DNA from 2 places in the Photobacterium toruni genome. Region 2 is predicted to be linked to the other one. Evidence: riboswitches for the same ligand, from Rfam matches in the RefSeq annotation. Region 2 holds a riboswitch; the other holds the start of a gene.

Region 1 (8,258 bases), 280 kb from region 2:
GAAGTGATGCAACAAGCACACAAAGTCTTAGCCGCAGTTCAACAAAAATTTGATATTACCCTTCATTGTCATCAGTTCGATGTTGGTGGTATTGCAATTGATAATCACGGCAGCCCTTTACCTTCTATCACGCTAAAAGGTTGTGAAGCCGCTGATGCGGTATTGTTTGGCTCTGTTGGCGGTCCTAAATGGGAACACCTCGCCCCCAATGACCAACCTGAGCGCGGCGCACTTTTACCACTACGCAAACACTTTGAATTATTCTGTAATCTACGCCCGGCACAAATTCACCGAGGCTTAGAACATTTTTCTCCACTGCGGGCAGATATCTCTGAGCGTGGATTTGATATTGCAGTAGTGCGTGAACTCACTGGCGGTATTTATTTTGGTGAGCCCAAAGGACGTAGTGGTGAAGGCGCACAAGAAAAAGCATTTGATACTGAAATTTATCACCGCTATGAAATTGAGCGGATTGCTAAAATTGCTTTTGAATCTGCTCGCTTACGCCGTAAAAAAGTCTGCTCCATCGATAAAGCCAATGTCCTGCAAAGCTCAATTTTATGGCGTCAAGTGGTCGAAGAGGTGGCTGTTAATTATCCTGATGTTAGCTTAAGCCACATGTACATTGATAACGCCACCATGCAACTTATCAAAGATCCATCACAATTTGATGTGATGCTATGTTCCAATATTTTCGGTGACATTATTTCCGACGAATGTGCCATGATCACCGGCTCAATGGGCATGTTGCCATCAGCCAGTTTAAACCAACAAAAATTTGGTCTTTATGAGCCAGCTGGCGGTTCAGCACCGGATATCGCAGGTAAAAATATTGCTAACCCAATTGCTCAAATTCTATCAGCAGCCTTAATGTTACGTTACAGCCTTGGTGAAGAAGATGCAGCACGTGCTATTGAAAAAGCAGTTGCTCAAGCACTCGAAGCGGGAGAACTTACTGCCGACCTAGCAGGAGCAGGCACTACGCTGACAACCAGTGAAATGGGTGACAAAATCGCCGCCTATATTCAACAATCATAAGGATCAGCATGATGTCGAATACAATAACGTCACCCTCAAACCAAGCCAAAACACTTTATCAAAAAGTCTATGATGCCCATGTGGTAGTTGCCGCAGCGGGTGAAAACCCGATCTTATATATTGACCGCCACTTAGTTCATGAAGTGACTTCACCACAAGCATTTGATGGACTACGTGAACAAGGTCGCCAAGTTCGCCAAGTGAATAAAACCTTTGCCACTATGGATCATAACGTTTCTACTCAAACCAAAGATATTAACGCCTGTGGTGAAATGGCACGCATTCAGATGGAAACACTGGCTAAAAACTGTGCTGACTTTGGGGTTACCCTCTACGATCTGAACCATAAATATCAGGGTATTGTCCATGTTATGGGACCTGAACTCGGTATTACCTTACCGGGTATGACCATTGTTTGTGGCGACTCACACACTGCAACCCATGGCGCTTTTGGTGCACTGGCTTTCGGTATTGGAACCTCGGAAGTAGAACATGTGTTAGCGACTCAAACCCTTAAACAGTCTCTTGCTAAGACCATGAAAATTGAGGTTAAGGGCAAAGTGGCGGCAGGTATTACCGCTAAAGATATTGTATTAGCAATTATTGGTAAAACCACAGCTGCCGGCGGAACGGGCTATGTCGTTGAATTCTGTGGTGAAGCGATCACAGACCTTAGCATGGAAGGTCGAATGACAGTGTGTAATATGGCAATTGAACTCGGTGCGAAAGCCGGTCTAATTGCACCGGATCAAACCACTTTTGATTATATTAAAAATCGAGAATTTGCACCGAAAGATGCTGACTTTGAGGCCGCAGTAAAATACTGGACATCCTTGAAATCTGATCCTGAGGCTGACTTTGATGCTGTAGTGACACTTGATGCTAAAGAGATAAAGCCGCAAGTCACATGGGGCACCAATCCTGGCCAAGTGATTGCTGTCGATGAACCTATTCCAGCACCTGAAAGTTTTACAGATCCAGTAGAACAAACATCAGCAAAAAAAGCATTAGCCTATATGGGATTAGAAGCTAAAAAATCACTGGCTGATTATTCGATTGATAAAGTATTTATCGGCTCGTGCACTAACTCACGTATTGAGGATATGCGCGCAGCAGCTGCGATTGCGAAAGGTCGACAAGTGGCTGCTAACGTTCAAGCTTTAGTCGTTCCCGGCTCAGAGCAAGTGAAAGCACAAGCAGAAAAAGAAGGGCTTGATAAGATCTTTATTGAAGCAGGCTTTGAATGGCGACTACCCGGCTGTTCAATGTGTCTGGCAATGAATAACGACCGCTTAGGTCCCGGTGAACGCTGCGCTTCTACCAGCAACCGTAACTTTGAAGGTCGTCAAGGGCGTGATGGTCGTACCCATTTAGTGAGCCCCGCGATGGCGGCAGCGGCAGCGTGTGCTGGTCACTTTATTGATATTCGCCAACTTGATCCCGTATCTGCGTAACAAAAGGATGTAAACATGACAGGTTTTACTCAACATACCGGATTGGTGGTGCCATTAAATACTGCCAATATTGATACCGATGCCATTATTCCAAAGCAGTTTTTACAAAAAGTGACGCGGACAGGTTTTGGGCAACATTTATTTCATGATTGGCGCTTTTTAGACGAAGACGGTCAACAGCTCAATCCCGACTTCATAATGAACGATCCCCGTTACCAAGGCGCGACCATTTTATTGGCTCGCGAAAATTTCGGCTGTGGATCATCGCGTGAACATGCACCATGGGCGTTAGCAGATTACGGTATTAAAGTAATGATAGCTCCTAGCTTTGCCGATATTTTTTATGGTAACGCTATCAATAACCAAATGATCCCTGTTCGTCTTAGCGATCAACAAGTTGATGAGTTATTTGAATTTGTAGAGACAATTGAAGGCGCTGAAATCTGTGTTGATCTTGCAGCAATGACAGTAACGGCTAACGGTAACCAATATCCATTTGAAATTGATGAATTTCGTCGTCACTGCCTGCTAAATGGATTAGATAACATTGGCTTAACACTACAATACCAAGCCAAAATTGCTGAATATGAAGCCAATATTCCGACTTACCTCGCTTAAATTAGCTAACCTCAATTCTAACGCCTGTTAATCTCAGGCGTTAGTATCGCCCTTCTCAGCTGTAATAAATCAGCTGTCATTACGGTCTCCTATTAATATCTCTTTTTATAACAGGTTCTGTATGCGTATTGCATTTAGCTTATTATTAATTTTCTTTTCTTGGTCTCTATTTGCCGCTCCCAAAGCGAATCTATTACCCTATTGGCAAGATCATGTTGTCAACAATCAACACGATATTGATCATCAGCAATGGCAACAATTATTAACTAAATATTTAGTGGTTAATCCGCAACAAACCCTATTTCGTTATAACGCTGTTACCCCTGCCGACAAACAGAAATTACAGTTTTATATCAATCACCTAGCTAAACTTGATCCACGCCAATATAATCGTGATGTTCAATTTTCTTATTGGGTTAACCTTTATAATGCGCTCACCGTTCAATTGATCATTAATAATTACCCACTCACTTCAATCACCAAACTGGGTGGTTTTTTCAGCTTTGGTCCTTGGGATCAACCTATCGTCACCATCAATAATAAAACTCTTAGCCTTAACGATATTGAACATCGCATATTGCGCCCTATTTGGCGTGATCCTCGTATCCATTATGCGGTTAATTGTGCCAGTTTAGGCTGCCCAGATTTACTGCCGCAAGTATTTGACAGCCAGCAACTTAATCACCAACTAGATGCGGCAGCTAGTCGTTTTATTAATAGTGATAAAGGGGTAAAAATCAGCTCAAAACAAACCACCCTATCATCTATTTATGACTGGTATGATAGCGACTTTGGCAACCAACAAGCATTACTGCAGCATATAAATCAGTATCTACTGCATAATAAAATCAATGCCAATAACATTCAGTTTGATTACAACTGGTTGTTAAATCAGAAGCTATAACTTAACGCTAGTTACAGGTACAATAGTCGCGTTCTCATTGGGGAGCCTTTTGGCTGAGATTGTTGTTATTATCGTGATTGATATAGCAGAACCCATTGAACCTGAACCAGGTAATGCTGGCGTAGGAATTGAGAAACGCACTGGTTTTTGCCATTGCAAATCTGCTATTACAGCTGATATTTATCCTCTCAACCCTGTGCCGCTCTCTCTTTTTATTTTGTTTGCAGGATGCTGACATCAGGAGCGCATAGTGAAAATCAGTTACACACTTTTACCGCTAATATCGATAGCGTTACTCTCAAATAACGTCTTGGCCGCCGATAACACCCTTAATGTTTATACCTACAGCTCGTTTTCATCCGAGTGGGGACCGGGGCCTATTATCAAAAAAGCCTTTGAAGCCCAATGCGATGGTTGCAAAGTTAACTTCGTCTCTTTAGAAGATGGTGTATCAATTCTTAATCGAGTGCGTTTAGAAGGCAGCCGTAGCCAAGCAGATATTCTATTGGGGCTTGATAACAACCTGATGACTGAAGCCAAACAAACGGGATTACTGGCTAAACAACATGTTGATCTAAGTAAATTAACCTTACCTAAAGGTTGGCATGACGATACCTTTATTCCCTATGATTACGGCTATTTTGCATTTGTTTATGACAGCACTAAATTACCCCACCCACCTACCAGTTTAAAAGCGCTGGTTAACGATCAAAATATCAGTGTCATCTACCAAGATCCTCGCACTTCAACCCCAGGACAAGGGCTGATGCTATGGATGAAATCGGTATATGGCGATAAGGCTGCCGCTGCATGGCAACAACTTGCTAAACATACGGTGACGGTTACTAAAGGCTGGTCTGAAGCTTACAGCATGTTCCTTGATGGTGAAGCCGACATGGTCTTGTCATACACCACCTCACCGGCCTATCACATTATAGAAGAGCACAAAAATCAGTATAAAGCGGCTAACTTCAAAGAAGGCCATTATATGCAAGTGGAAGTGGCCGCTAAAATGAAAAACAGCCCGCATCCTAAACTGGCTGATCAGTTTATGCAGTTTATTGTTAGTGACGCTTTTCAATCTCAAATCGCGACCCATAATTGGATGTACCCTGTCACTAAACAACCACTGCCAGCCGCTTTTAAGCAATTAGTTATTCCAGATAAAGCATTAGAATTTAGTGCTGATGAAGTAGCTCAAAAGCGTAAAGCATGGATTCGAGAATGGCAGCAAGCGCTGACCCAATAATGGCATACCGCGGTGAATAAACGTGTAACTCAACTTATGCCCGGACTATTGAGTGTCGGGCTTATTTTATTACTGGTGATCGCAGCAATCACCAGCCTAATACTTCATGCTGGTCAATGGCAACTGAGTAGTCTATGGCATGATCCTTACCTTCGTCATGTGACTCGATTTAGTTTTTACCAAGCCTTACTATCCACATTGCTGAGCATCGTACCTGCAATTGCGATAGCTTACGCGCTATCACGACGTGATTTTATTGGCAAACAGCTGTTATTACGTTTGTTTGCGATGACATTAGTGATGCCAGTGTTAGTGGCGGTATTTGGTCTATTAGCGATCTACGGCAAAAGCGGCATTATTAGTCATGGATTAAGCCTGTTAGGATTACCACGGCTAAACATTTATGGTTTAAGCGGCATTTTACTGGCGCATGTGTTTCTCAACTTACCATTAGCGGTGCGGTTTTTACTTCAAAGTCTAGAATCAATTCCCCATGAACAACATCAATTAGCTGCCCATTTAGGTATTCGTGGCTGGTATAAATTTAAGTTAGTGGCTTGGCCGCGGTTACGCCAACAACTGCCTCATGTCGCAGGGCTTATTTTCATGCTGTGCTTTACCAGTTTTGCGGTGATCATGTCGCTAGGGGGCGGACCTAAATCAACCACTATTGAACTGGCGATTTATCAAGCTATTCGCTATGACTTTGATCTCGCCACAGGGGCTATTTTGGCGTTATGGCAAATGATCCTTTGTGGTGGACTGGTATTACTGAGCCACCGTTTTGCGAAACCGTTAGCGACTTTTAGCGCCTCTATTAGTAATAATGTAGTCAACTATCAAGATAACTGGCGCGCAAAATGCTGGGATTGGAGCTGGATCATCGCAGCGATATTGCTAGTGATCCCGCCAATTATTGCAGTCTTTGTTGCTGGCTTAAACCGGCAACTGCCACAGTTATTACAGCAGTCGGCACTGTGGCATGCCGTCGCTAATTCGCTTCAGATTGCGGTTATGGCTTGTTGTTTAGCCTTTGTGTTTGGGGTGATGATATTACTGGCGAGTCGACAATTACGCTTAACTCAACAACGTTTTAGTGCCGATAGTATCGAAATGATCGGCACCATCATTTTAGTCACGCCAGGGCTGGTCTTAAGTACCGGAATATTCTTATTGCTGCGTCAATATACCGATGCCTATGGCGCTGCTTTTTGGGTTGTTGTGGGGGTTAATGCACTAATGGCATTGCCTTATGTCATCAAGACGTTAAGTCAGCCGATGCTACATATTGCTCAACAATACAATATATTATGTCGAAGTTTAGGTATGAGGGGTTGGTCACGTTTACGGCTTGTAGAATGGCGAGCACTGCGTAAACCTATTGCGCAATCATTGGCAATAAGCTTGGTACTCTCATTGGGTGATCTGGGCGCGATTGCTTTATTTGGCAGCCAAGATTTTCAAACTCTACCGCTGTATTTATTTCAATTAATGGGTAGCTATCGCATGGATGGTGCTGCTGTGGCTGCATTATTATTGTTATTACTCAGTTTAGGTTTATTCAGCGCCATTGAATATTGTTTCCAACCTCGCCGCACCAAAGGTAAACACCATGCTTAATGTCAACCAGCTCAGTTATACCTATCAGCCGCAACGCCAACATGAACGCCCAATGACGTTAAGCTTTAACTTTAGCCTTCAACAAGGAGATATTGCGGCATTAATTGGTCCAAGTGGTGCAGGAAAAAGTACTTTATTAGCGCTTATTGCGGGATTTTTACAGCCAAATAGTGGCGATATTACTATCCACCAGCAATCGATTATTACACTTGATCCTGCTCAACGACCATTATCGATGTTGTTTCAAGAACACAACTTATTTCCTCACCTCAGCGTGTATGAAAATATTGCGCTTGGCATTGATCCTCGTCTTAAATTGAGTCCTCAGCAACAACAACAAGTACATGATGCAGCTGAAAAAGTGGGGTTAACGGCATATTTATCACGTTTACCAGAACAACTGTCAGGTGGACAGCGACAACGAGTAGCATTAGCGCGCTGTTTGATTCGACAACGGCCTTTATTACTGCTTGATGAGCCATTTTCTGCATTAGATCCTGCATTACGAAATGACATGCTACAGCTGGTACAACAACTTGCGCAACAACAAGCCATCACGGTATTAATGATCACTCACAGTCCTGATGATGCGAAAAAAATTGCGAATAAATGCATTTTTATTGATAACGGCGATGTAAAAGCATTTGGTAGCACAGAAGCATTACTCAATCAGCCGCAGCATGCAGATCTACGTCATTATCTCGGCTTAACTGCTATACCATAATGCTAACAATAACATTAAAAAAAGGCGACTTATCTGCTTTATCTGCAAATAAGTCACCGTCTTAATCATTCATATTGTTAGCAGAATACGATCTCAATCTTAAAGATTTTCTTCTGCAAATTCAGCTAAGCGACTTCGTACCACACCATTAATATAAATATTGGCACTGCCCTCAAAGTGTTTAAAGCGTTCGACAATGTAGGTTAAACCAGATGTCACAGGGGATAAATAATTAGAATCAATCTGTGCCAAGTTACCCGAGCACACTAGTTTAGTTCCCTCACCACAACGGGTAATAATCGTTTTGATCTGTGATGCGGTTAAGTTTTGACACTCATCAAGTAACACAAAGGCATTTTGAATTGAGCGTCCGCGCATAAAGTTAATTGATTTAAATTGAATGTTGGCTTTATCAAAAATGTACTTCATTGAGCCATCAGTACAAACATCATGTTTATGTAGCGCTTCCATAGTATCGGTTACTGCTGCTAACCACGGCAACATTTTCTCTTCTTCCGTACCGGGTAGAAAACCAATAGACTCGGCGATTTCAGGCGTATTACGTGTAACAATAATCTTGTCATACATGCCTTTTTCAATTACCTGTTCTAACGCAGCAGCCATGGCTAAAATAGTCTTACCACAACCAGC
Region 2 (8,258 bases):
GTACCTTGGGTAAATAAAGAAATAATGACTGAGCACCTTGCTCAGATATCACGAACCACAGAAAAAGGTCGTTATGCTATTGTAGTGATGGATGGTGCAGGCTGGCATACTGACGATATTGCTAATCCGTTTAATAATCTAAGCATCATCAAACTTCCACCATATTCCCCAGAACTTAACCCAATAGAACAAGTTTGGAGTTGGTTACGACAACACTATCTCGCTAATCAAAATTTTTCTGATTATAACGACATTCTCGATAAGGTCTGCCTTGCATGGAATCAGTTTAATGAATCGGCTTCACGCATCACTAGAATGTGTTCAAGAGATTGGATCAACCTGACCAGTTAATTTTCCAGATTGGTATTATTCTTATGAAAAAAACCGCCTTGCGGCGGTTATATGTTTGAATGATTATTAGCTTTTCATCATTAGCTGGTAGCCAATATAACAAGCAAACAAACTGACGGTTACGTTAAGTACGATATTTAACCCAGCTTTGATAAACTCACCTTGCTGCATCATTACAATGTTATCCATTGAAAAGGTAGAGAAGGTGGTTAATGCACCAAGAAAGCCTAGGCCTATCATTGGACGCCATGGTGCTGCTTCTATCATTCCTTGATTTAGCCCTGACATTAATAGCCCCATAATTAGCGAGCCAATAATATTGACGGTTAATGTTCCGTATGGGAAGCCACGGCCAAATAAAATAACGCAAAGCTCAGAAATTAAGTATCGTGAGCAGGCGCCGAATGCACCACCGATTGCGATGAATCCTAGTAATAAATATTGGCTCATTGGTATCTCGTTTCAGTTAAAGGTAATGATTAAAAAACGTCATAATAATCGCTTGTTGAGTTGGTTAATACTCTCGATAACTGCAATCATTGATTTAAGCGTATATTAAAATGTCTGTACATAGTTGGTTGTATAGCTACATTTATAGCATCATAATCATAACTAAGAAATTCACTATTGAGCGTTAGCTCACGGAGATAAGCTATGTCGCTATATCAAACAATCTTGCTTGCTGTTAACCCTGAAGATAAATATGCTCATAAATTAATGGTGAAGGCCGGAGTTATTGCTGAGCAAAATCATGCTGAATTACACATTGCTTATGTTGAGCCTGGTGTTGGAAATGTTAGTTTTATTGATGTTGAAATTGAATTGCAAGAAGAGCATGACGCTATAGCAAAACAACGAATGACACAATTATCAGAGTTAGCTGCTGTATCGTCTTATCCTGTGGCAGGGTTACATATTGCTAATGGCGACATTGCGAAACATTTAGAAGAGCTTGCTGAAAAAATTGAAGCCAATTTGGTGATTACTGGTTATCACAAATCCAGTATTCATATTTTTGGTGATGTGAGTGAGACATTAGCGAAAAATCTTAAATGTGATGTACTTATTTCGCAATAATCTGTGTTGTGATTATCTGCAATAAAAAGCCGTGTAATTGCACGGCTTTTTGCTATCTGTCACTAGGTGTTGATTCTTTATTGGGAAACCATTGCGATCATAACCTCAGTTATTATACTCAATCACTTACTTGTCGGAGTGCCATATGGCTGAGACCGCATTGCGGGATCCGTTGAACCTGATCAGGCTAATACCTGCGAAGGGAACAAGAGGTTATCTTTACTGCATATTCTTATCGAGGATCACTGTACGTATTTGATGATGCATAACTGTATGCATAGCTCTTGTTTACGCCCATCTGATAAGCACTTTTCCCTATAACATTAAAGGAAATTGCTGTGTCGAATCGCAAGCAAGCGAGATTGGAAGCGAAACAATTTATCGAGTCATTAACGGCTCAACCCTATCCTAATTCACGAAAAGTCTATGTTGTTGGTAGTCGTGCTGATATTGCAGTACCGATGCGAGAAATTGCTTTAGCTGATAGCCTTATTAGTGGTCCTAAACAAAATCCCATTTTTGAACCGAACCAACCGATTCGTGTTTATGATACTTCTGGTTTTTATACCGATCCTGAGCACTCTATAGATATTTATCGTGGTTTGCCCCCAGTGCGCCAAGCGTGGATCATTGAACGTAATGACACTGAATTATTATCTGATTTAAGTTCTGATTACGCTAATGAGCGTTTGCATGATCAGAGTTTGGATTCATTGCGTTTTAATCAGCGCGCTCCAACTCGACGTGCTAATAACGGTAAGAGTGTTACTCAATTGCATTACGCCCGCCAAGGTATTGTTACGCCTGAAATGGAATATATTGCGATTCGCGAAAACATGGGGCGAGGATATTATGATGATGAAATGCTAAACCAACAACATTCCGGCGTTAATTTTGGCGCTAATCTCCCTTTAAAGATCACACCTGAATTTGTTCGGCAAGAGGTTGCGGCTGGGCGTGCGATTATTCCTACAAATATCAATCACCCAGAAGTAGAACCAATGATTATTGGGCGTAATTTTTTAGTAAAGGTGAATGCCAACATTGGTAATTCAGCCGTGAGTTCATCCATTGAAGAAGAAGTTGAGAAATTAGTATGGTCGACTCGGTGGGGCGGCGATACGGTAATGGATTTATCAACGGGACGTAATATCCATGAAACGCGGGAATGGATCATTCGTAATAGCCCAGTACCGATTGGAACGGTACCGATGTATCAAGCATTGGAGAAAGTAAATGGAGTTGCGGAAAATCTAAACTGGGCTGTTTTTCGCGATACGTTATTAGAACAAGCTGAACAAGGTGTCGATTACTTTACTATTCATGCTGGAGTTTTATTACGTTATGTGCCAATGACGGCTCGACGGGTGACTGGGATTGTTTCTCGTGGCGGCTCAATCATGGCTAAGTGGTGTTTAGCACATCATCAAGAAAGTTTTTTGTATGAAAATTTCCGCAGTATTTGTGAGATTTGTGCTCAATATGATATTACGCTCTCTCTCGGTGACGGTTTGCGACCAGGCTCTATTGCTGATGCCAACGATGAAGCGCAGTTTAGTGAGCTGCGTACTTTAGGTGAGCTAACAAAAATCGCGTGGGAATATGATGTTCAGGTCATGATTGAAGGTCCGGGTCATGTGCCAATGCATATGATTAAGGCCAATATGGATGAGCAACTTAAACATTGTCATGAAGCGCCATTTTATACGCTTGGACCTCTTACAACAGATATTGCGCCCGGTTATGATCATATTACTTCTGGTATTGGTGCTGCCATGATTGGTTGGTATGGCTGTGCAATGCTGTGTTATGTCACGCCCAAAGAGCATTTAGGATTACCCAATAAAGATGATGTAAAAGTCGGTTTGATCACGTACAAGTTGTGTGCGCATGCGGCAGACTTAGCTAAAGGCCACCCCGGGGCACAAGTTCGTGATAATGCATTATCTAAAGCACGGTTTGAGTTTCGCTGGGAAGATCAATTTAATCTAGGCCTTGACCCACAAACTGCTCGAGATTATCACGATCAAACTTTACCGCAAGAATCTGGCAAAGTAGCCCACTTTTGTTCTATGTGTGGACCTAAATTTTGCTCAATGAAAATCTCTCAAGAAGTTCGAGATTACGCGAAAACGCTATCACCAATAGGTATTAGACAGAGTGATAACCCTCGTGTCGAGATGGAACAAAAAGCGGCTGAATTTCGCGCTCGTGGCAGTGAATTGTATCACCCTGCTAAAGAGGATTAACCAATGAGCACGTTATCGTTACCCCCTCATCTAATACCATTATTAATGCATATCGAACCTCTATTAATACCCGCTGAGTTATACCAACTAGGCGAAACGGTGACAGTAACCGTTCATAGCAGTGAGCCTTTAATACATATCAAGACCATCGTTAAGGAGTGTTCATTAGCGTTTAATTTTGTTACTGCAGATGAGGCGTGTACCCCGCCAACGTATCAAATATGGGATCAGTGGCTCGCCCCTTTTGCTGAATTGGCTGAGTTGCAACAAAAAGTCGCGGCCAATCCTAGTTTTGTCGTCTGTGGGTTTCCCGTAAATGATGGTTGTGTTGATATTTGGCATCATCAAGGGCAGGCTCGAGCTGTGTATTGTCATCATAGTGGCGCTAGTGAAGCACAACGAGCAATGTTGTTGGTAGCACTTGCACTTGATTATCCATTGGACGATGCGTTGGTATTAGCACGTGCTTATGCGCGGAGTTATCACGAATATAGTTATCAAGATCATAATCAGGATGCTCAAAGCGAACCAGTTTGGCCAACAGAAGCTAAAGTTTTTCCTCGTGCTTTAACGATAAATCATCCTCAAATCAAACAACTTGGATGGTTAATTGATGGTCAAGAGCTGGCTCCTTTTGCAGCTTTAGAGACAAGGCAACTTGGTTTGTATGCCGTTGTTGATAGCAGTGATTGGATTAAACGAGTCTTAGATCTTGGTGTTAATACCACCCAATTACGAATTAAAAATCCACAAACCTCTGATCTGGAACACCAGATTCAATGTGCTGTGACTGCTGGAGAATCAGTTTCAGCCCCCGTATTTATTAATGATTATTGGCTGCTGGCAATCAAATACCATGCTTATGGGGTTCACCTTGGCCAAGACGATCTTGATAGCGCTAATTTAGTTGCGATTCAACAAGCGGGATTACGACTTGGTATTTCTACCCATGGTTATTATGAAATTTTACGCGCACTTGAATATCAACCCAGCTATATCGCTTTGGGGCATATTTTTGCGACATCAACCAAAGATATGCCGTCATTGCCTCAAGGTGTGGCTCGATTAGCACTTTATCAAAAATTGATTGGTGATCGAGTACCCACTGTGGCGATTGGTGGCATTACCATTGAGCGGGCCGCAAAAGTGTGGCGCACCGGGGTTACTGGGGTGGCAGTTGTGAGTGCGATTACTCAAGCGGCCGATCCTGCATTTACGATCACTAAACTGCACAATATATTGGTGCCTAACGTTGAATATGTGGCTGCAGGAGGGCGGAATGATAAACACTGCGCTCTCTGATGCTGAATTTATGCGTTATAGCCGCCAGTTAATGGTGACTGATATTGCTGAATCTGGACAGCAACAACTGAAAAATACGCAAGTGTTAATTGTTGGTGGTGGTGGTTTAGGCTCAGCGGTTGGACTTTATTTGGCGGCGACTGGCGTAGGTACGATTGTCATTGCTGATGATGATGTGGTTGACGTGTCAAATTTACAGCGCCAAGTTTTGTATCGTGCAGCAGACGTTGGGTCTAATAAAGCGCAGGCTGCGTGTGCTCAAATGCGCGCGTTAAATCCGCTTAATCGTTACCGCGCGGTCACAACTAGATTAGCCGGTTTGCAATTAGCGTTAGAAGTAGATCAAGCTGATATTGTAGTTGATTGCAGTGATAATTTTTCGACTCGCTATGCGATTAATGATGCCTGTTTTGCTGCGAGAAAATACTTAGTTTCAGGCGCTGCAATCGGCTGGCAAGGACAGTTAATGACGTTTGATTTTAGGGCTGGGATTGGACCTTGTTATCAATGTTTATTGCCTCAAGCTGTATCAAATACGGCTAAAGTGCGTAATTGCCGCAGTGGTGGCATTGTGGGACCCGTGGTGGGAATTATTGGTTCGATGCAGGCGCTTGCAGTCATAAAAGTGATTGTTGAGACGGAGAGGGTTGATGTGAATTACCTTTCTCAATTTGATGGATCACAAGGGCACTGGCGCCAATTTGGCATCAAGATTGATCAACAGTGCTCTGTTTGTGGTGAACACTCACTTGTTAATGGAGGTATTGTTTAATGACAATAATAACCGTCTGGTTAAATGATCAAGCTGTTGAGTGTCAATCACAGCAATGTTTAGTTGAGTTAGTTGAGCAATTATCACTACCTACTATGGGGGCTGCGATTGCGGTAAATCAAGCCATTATTACGCGCAGTGAATGGTCAACAACAGTACTGAACCATCACGATCAGATCTCGCTCTTTCAAGTCATTGCTGGAGGCTAACATGCTCACTATTGCTGATAAAACATTTAGTTCGCGGTTATTTACTGGAACGGGTAAATATTCTCATCGTGATGTGATGACCGCATCGTTATTAGCTTCTGAATCACAATTGGTCACTATGGCTTTGAAACGGGTTGATTTAGTCCGTCAAGCGGACGATATTTTAGCACCTTTAATAGCGGCTGGAGTTAACCTATTACCTAATACCTCTGGGGCTAAAAATGCTCAAGAAGCGATATTTGCTGCCCAATTAGCACGCGAAGCATTGGGGACCAATTGGCTCAAGTTAGAAATTCATCCTGATCCCAAATACTTAATGCCCGATCCAATTGAAACATTAAAAGCGGCTGAGCAGTTAGTGAAACAAGGCTTTGTGGTATTGCCTTATTGTCATGCTGATCCAGTGTTATGTAAGCGTTTAGAAGATGTTGGTTGTGCGGCGGTGATGCCATTAGGATCGCCGATAGGTTCAAATAAAGGCTTAGTTTCTGGTGATTTTCTACAAATAATTATTGATCAAGCACAGATACCAGTAATTATAGATGCAGGAATTGGTGCTCCGTCTGATGCTGCAGCGGCAATGGAAATGGGAGCAGATGCGGTGTTAGTTAACACTGCTATTGCGACTGCTGTTGATCCGGTTGCGATGGGTGAAGCTTTTAAGTGGGCGGTTATTAGTGGTCGTATGGCTTATAACGCGGGATTAGCAGGTAAAATGAGTCATGCTGTAGCATCTAGTCCATTAACGGCTTTTCTCGATAGTGAATGCTAAGGAGCGAGAATGAGCTTTGTAAAGGTATGGCAGCAATTGGATTGGGATGATATTCGACTGTCGATTTATGCTAAAACGGCTGCTGATGTTGAACGTGCGCTGGCTAAACCGCAGTGTGATATTGATGATTTTAAAGCGTTAATCTCTCCCGCAGCAGAGCCTTATTTAGAGCAGATAGCGCAACAAGCAACGTTATTAACGCGGCAGCGGTTTGGTTATACGATACATTTTTATGTGCCATTATACCTCTCCAACCTGTGTGCTAATGCGTGTACTTATTGTGGTTTTTCAATGGAAAATCGCATTAAGCGACGTACATTAACTCCTGCTGATATTGAACGTGAATGTGTCGCAATTAAAGCACTTCAGTTTGACAGTGTGTTGTTGGTAACGGGTGAGCATCAAACTAAAGTGGATATGGAGTATTTTAGGCACACATTGCCTCAAATTAAATGCCACTTTAACCATGTTGCGATGGAAGTTCAGCCACTTGAACAACAGCAATATCGAGAGCTGAAAGGTTTAGGTTTAGATGCGGTGATGGTGTATCAAGAAACCTATCATGCTCGTACTTATGCTAAGCACCACTTACGCGGCAATAAAACCAATTTTGATTATCGGCTCGAAACGCCTGATCGTTTGGCACAAGCTGGTATTGATAAAATAGGCATAGGAGCGTTATTGGGAATGGAAGATTGGCGTACGGACAGTTTTTTTGTTGCGAGCCATCTGGCTTATCTTGAGCGCCAGTATTGGCAAAGTCGTTATTCGATTTCATTTCCACGTTTGCGACCCTGTACTGGCGGTATTGAGCCTAAATCAATAATGACTGATCGCCAGTTAGTGCAATTGATCTGTGCTTATCGGTTATTTAATCATGACGTTGAGTTGTCGTTATCCACTCGTGAATCAGCCCATTTTCGCGATAATGTCTTACCGTTAGGGGTTACAAGTATGTCAGCTGGCTCTAAAACGCAACCGGGCGGCTATGCCGATGACACGCCAGAGTTAGAGCAATTTGCAATCAGTGACGATCGCAGTGTGGCTGAGGTTGCAATGGCGGTGAAGCGACGAGGATTTGAGGTAGTATGGAAAGACTGGGATGCGGTTTACTCGGGGTAACCACATTAACAGGCCGTAATAAGCCAGCGCAAAGGTGATGCACTGGCTTTTTTATTATTAATCTGACGTTATTATTAGCGTTGTAATGGTGCTGTTGCTTGAGTTAACCATGCTAAATCATCACCGTCTAAGGCTGGACTAATAACCTCAAACACGGTGTGGTGGTAATGGTTAAGCCACGCGAGTTCGATATCTGTTAATAAGCTTAAATCAATTAAACGCTTATCAATCGGGGCGCGAGTCAGAGATTCAAATCCCATTACCGACATATCACCTTGGGTTGCCACTTCTACTACTGCTTCAAGGTTTTCAATGCGAATGCCAAATGCATCAGCGCGGTAATATCCAGGTTCATTAGACAGCACCATGCCAGGTAGTAATGCGACTGGATTATAGGCTTTAGC

The links. A riboswitch is a leader RNA that binds a small molecule or an ion and turns the genes downstream of it on or off. The one in region 2 is predicted to bind thiamine pyrophosphate.
Region 1: it holds a riboswitch for thiamine pyrophosphate, as region 2 does, so the genes downstream of both, thiB (thiamine ABC transporter substrate binding subunit) here and thiC (phosphomethylpyrimidine synthase ThiC) in region 2, are expected to answer to the same signal.

Annotation. Positions count from the first base shown of each region.
Region 1 covers NZ_AP024854.1:2,631,824-2,640,081, forward strand. The annotation lists gene leuB (3-isopropylmalate dehydrogenase) at 1-1,038, shown strand, start outside; gene leuC (3-isopropylmalate dehydratase large subunit) at 1,050-2,492, shown strand; gene leuD (3-isopropylmalate dehydratase small subunit) at 2,508-3,110, shown strand; gene OC457_RS12300 (DUF547 domain-containing protein) at 3,232-4,014, shown strand; TPP riboswitch at 4,043-4,159, shown strand; gene thiB (thiamine ABC transporter substrate binding subunit) at 4,271-5,263, shown strand; gene thiP (thiamine/thiamine pyrophosphate ABC transporter permease ThiP) at 5,276-6,883, shown strand; gene thiQ (thiamine ABC transporter ATP-binding protein) at 6,876-7,607, shown strand; gene OC457_RS12320 (PhoH family protein) at 7,707-8,258, opposite strand, start outside.
Region 2 covers NZ_AP024854.1:2,911,063-2,919,320, reverse strand. The annotation lists one part of gene OC457_RS13710 (IS630 family transposase) at 1-351, shown strand, start outside; gene crcB (fluoride efflux transporter CrcB) at 418-801, opposite strand; gene OC457_RS13700 (universal stress protein) at 1,006-1,428, shown strand; TPP riboswitch at 1,553-1,650, shown strand; gene thiC (phosphomethylpyrimidine synthase ThiC) at 1,767-3,677, shown strand; gene thiE (thiamine phosphate synthase) at 3,681-4,979, shown strand; gene OC457_RS13685 (HesA/MoeB/ThiF family protein) at 4,957-5,751, shown strand; gene thiS (sulfur carrier protein ThiS) at 5,751-5,960, shown strand; gene OC457_RS13675 (thiazole synthase) at 5,962-6,732, shown strand; gene thiH (2-iminoacetate synthase ThiH) at 6,742-7,854, shown strand; gene OC457_RS13665 (aminopeptidase P family protein) at 7,929-8,258, opposite strand, start outside.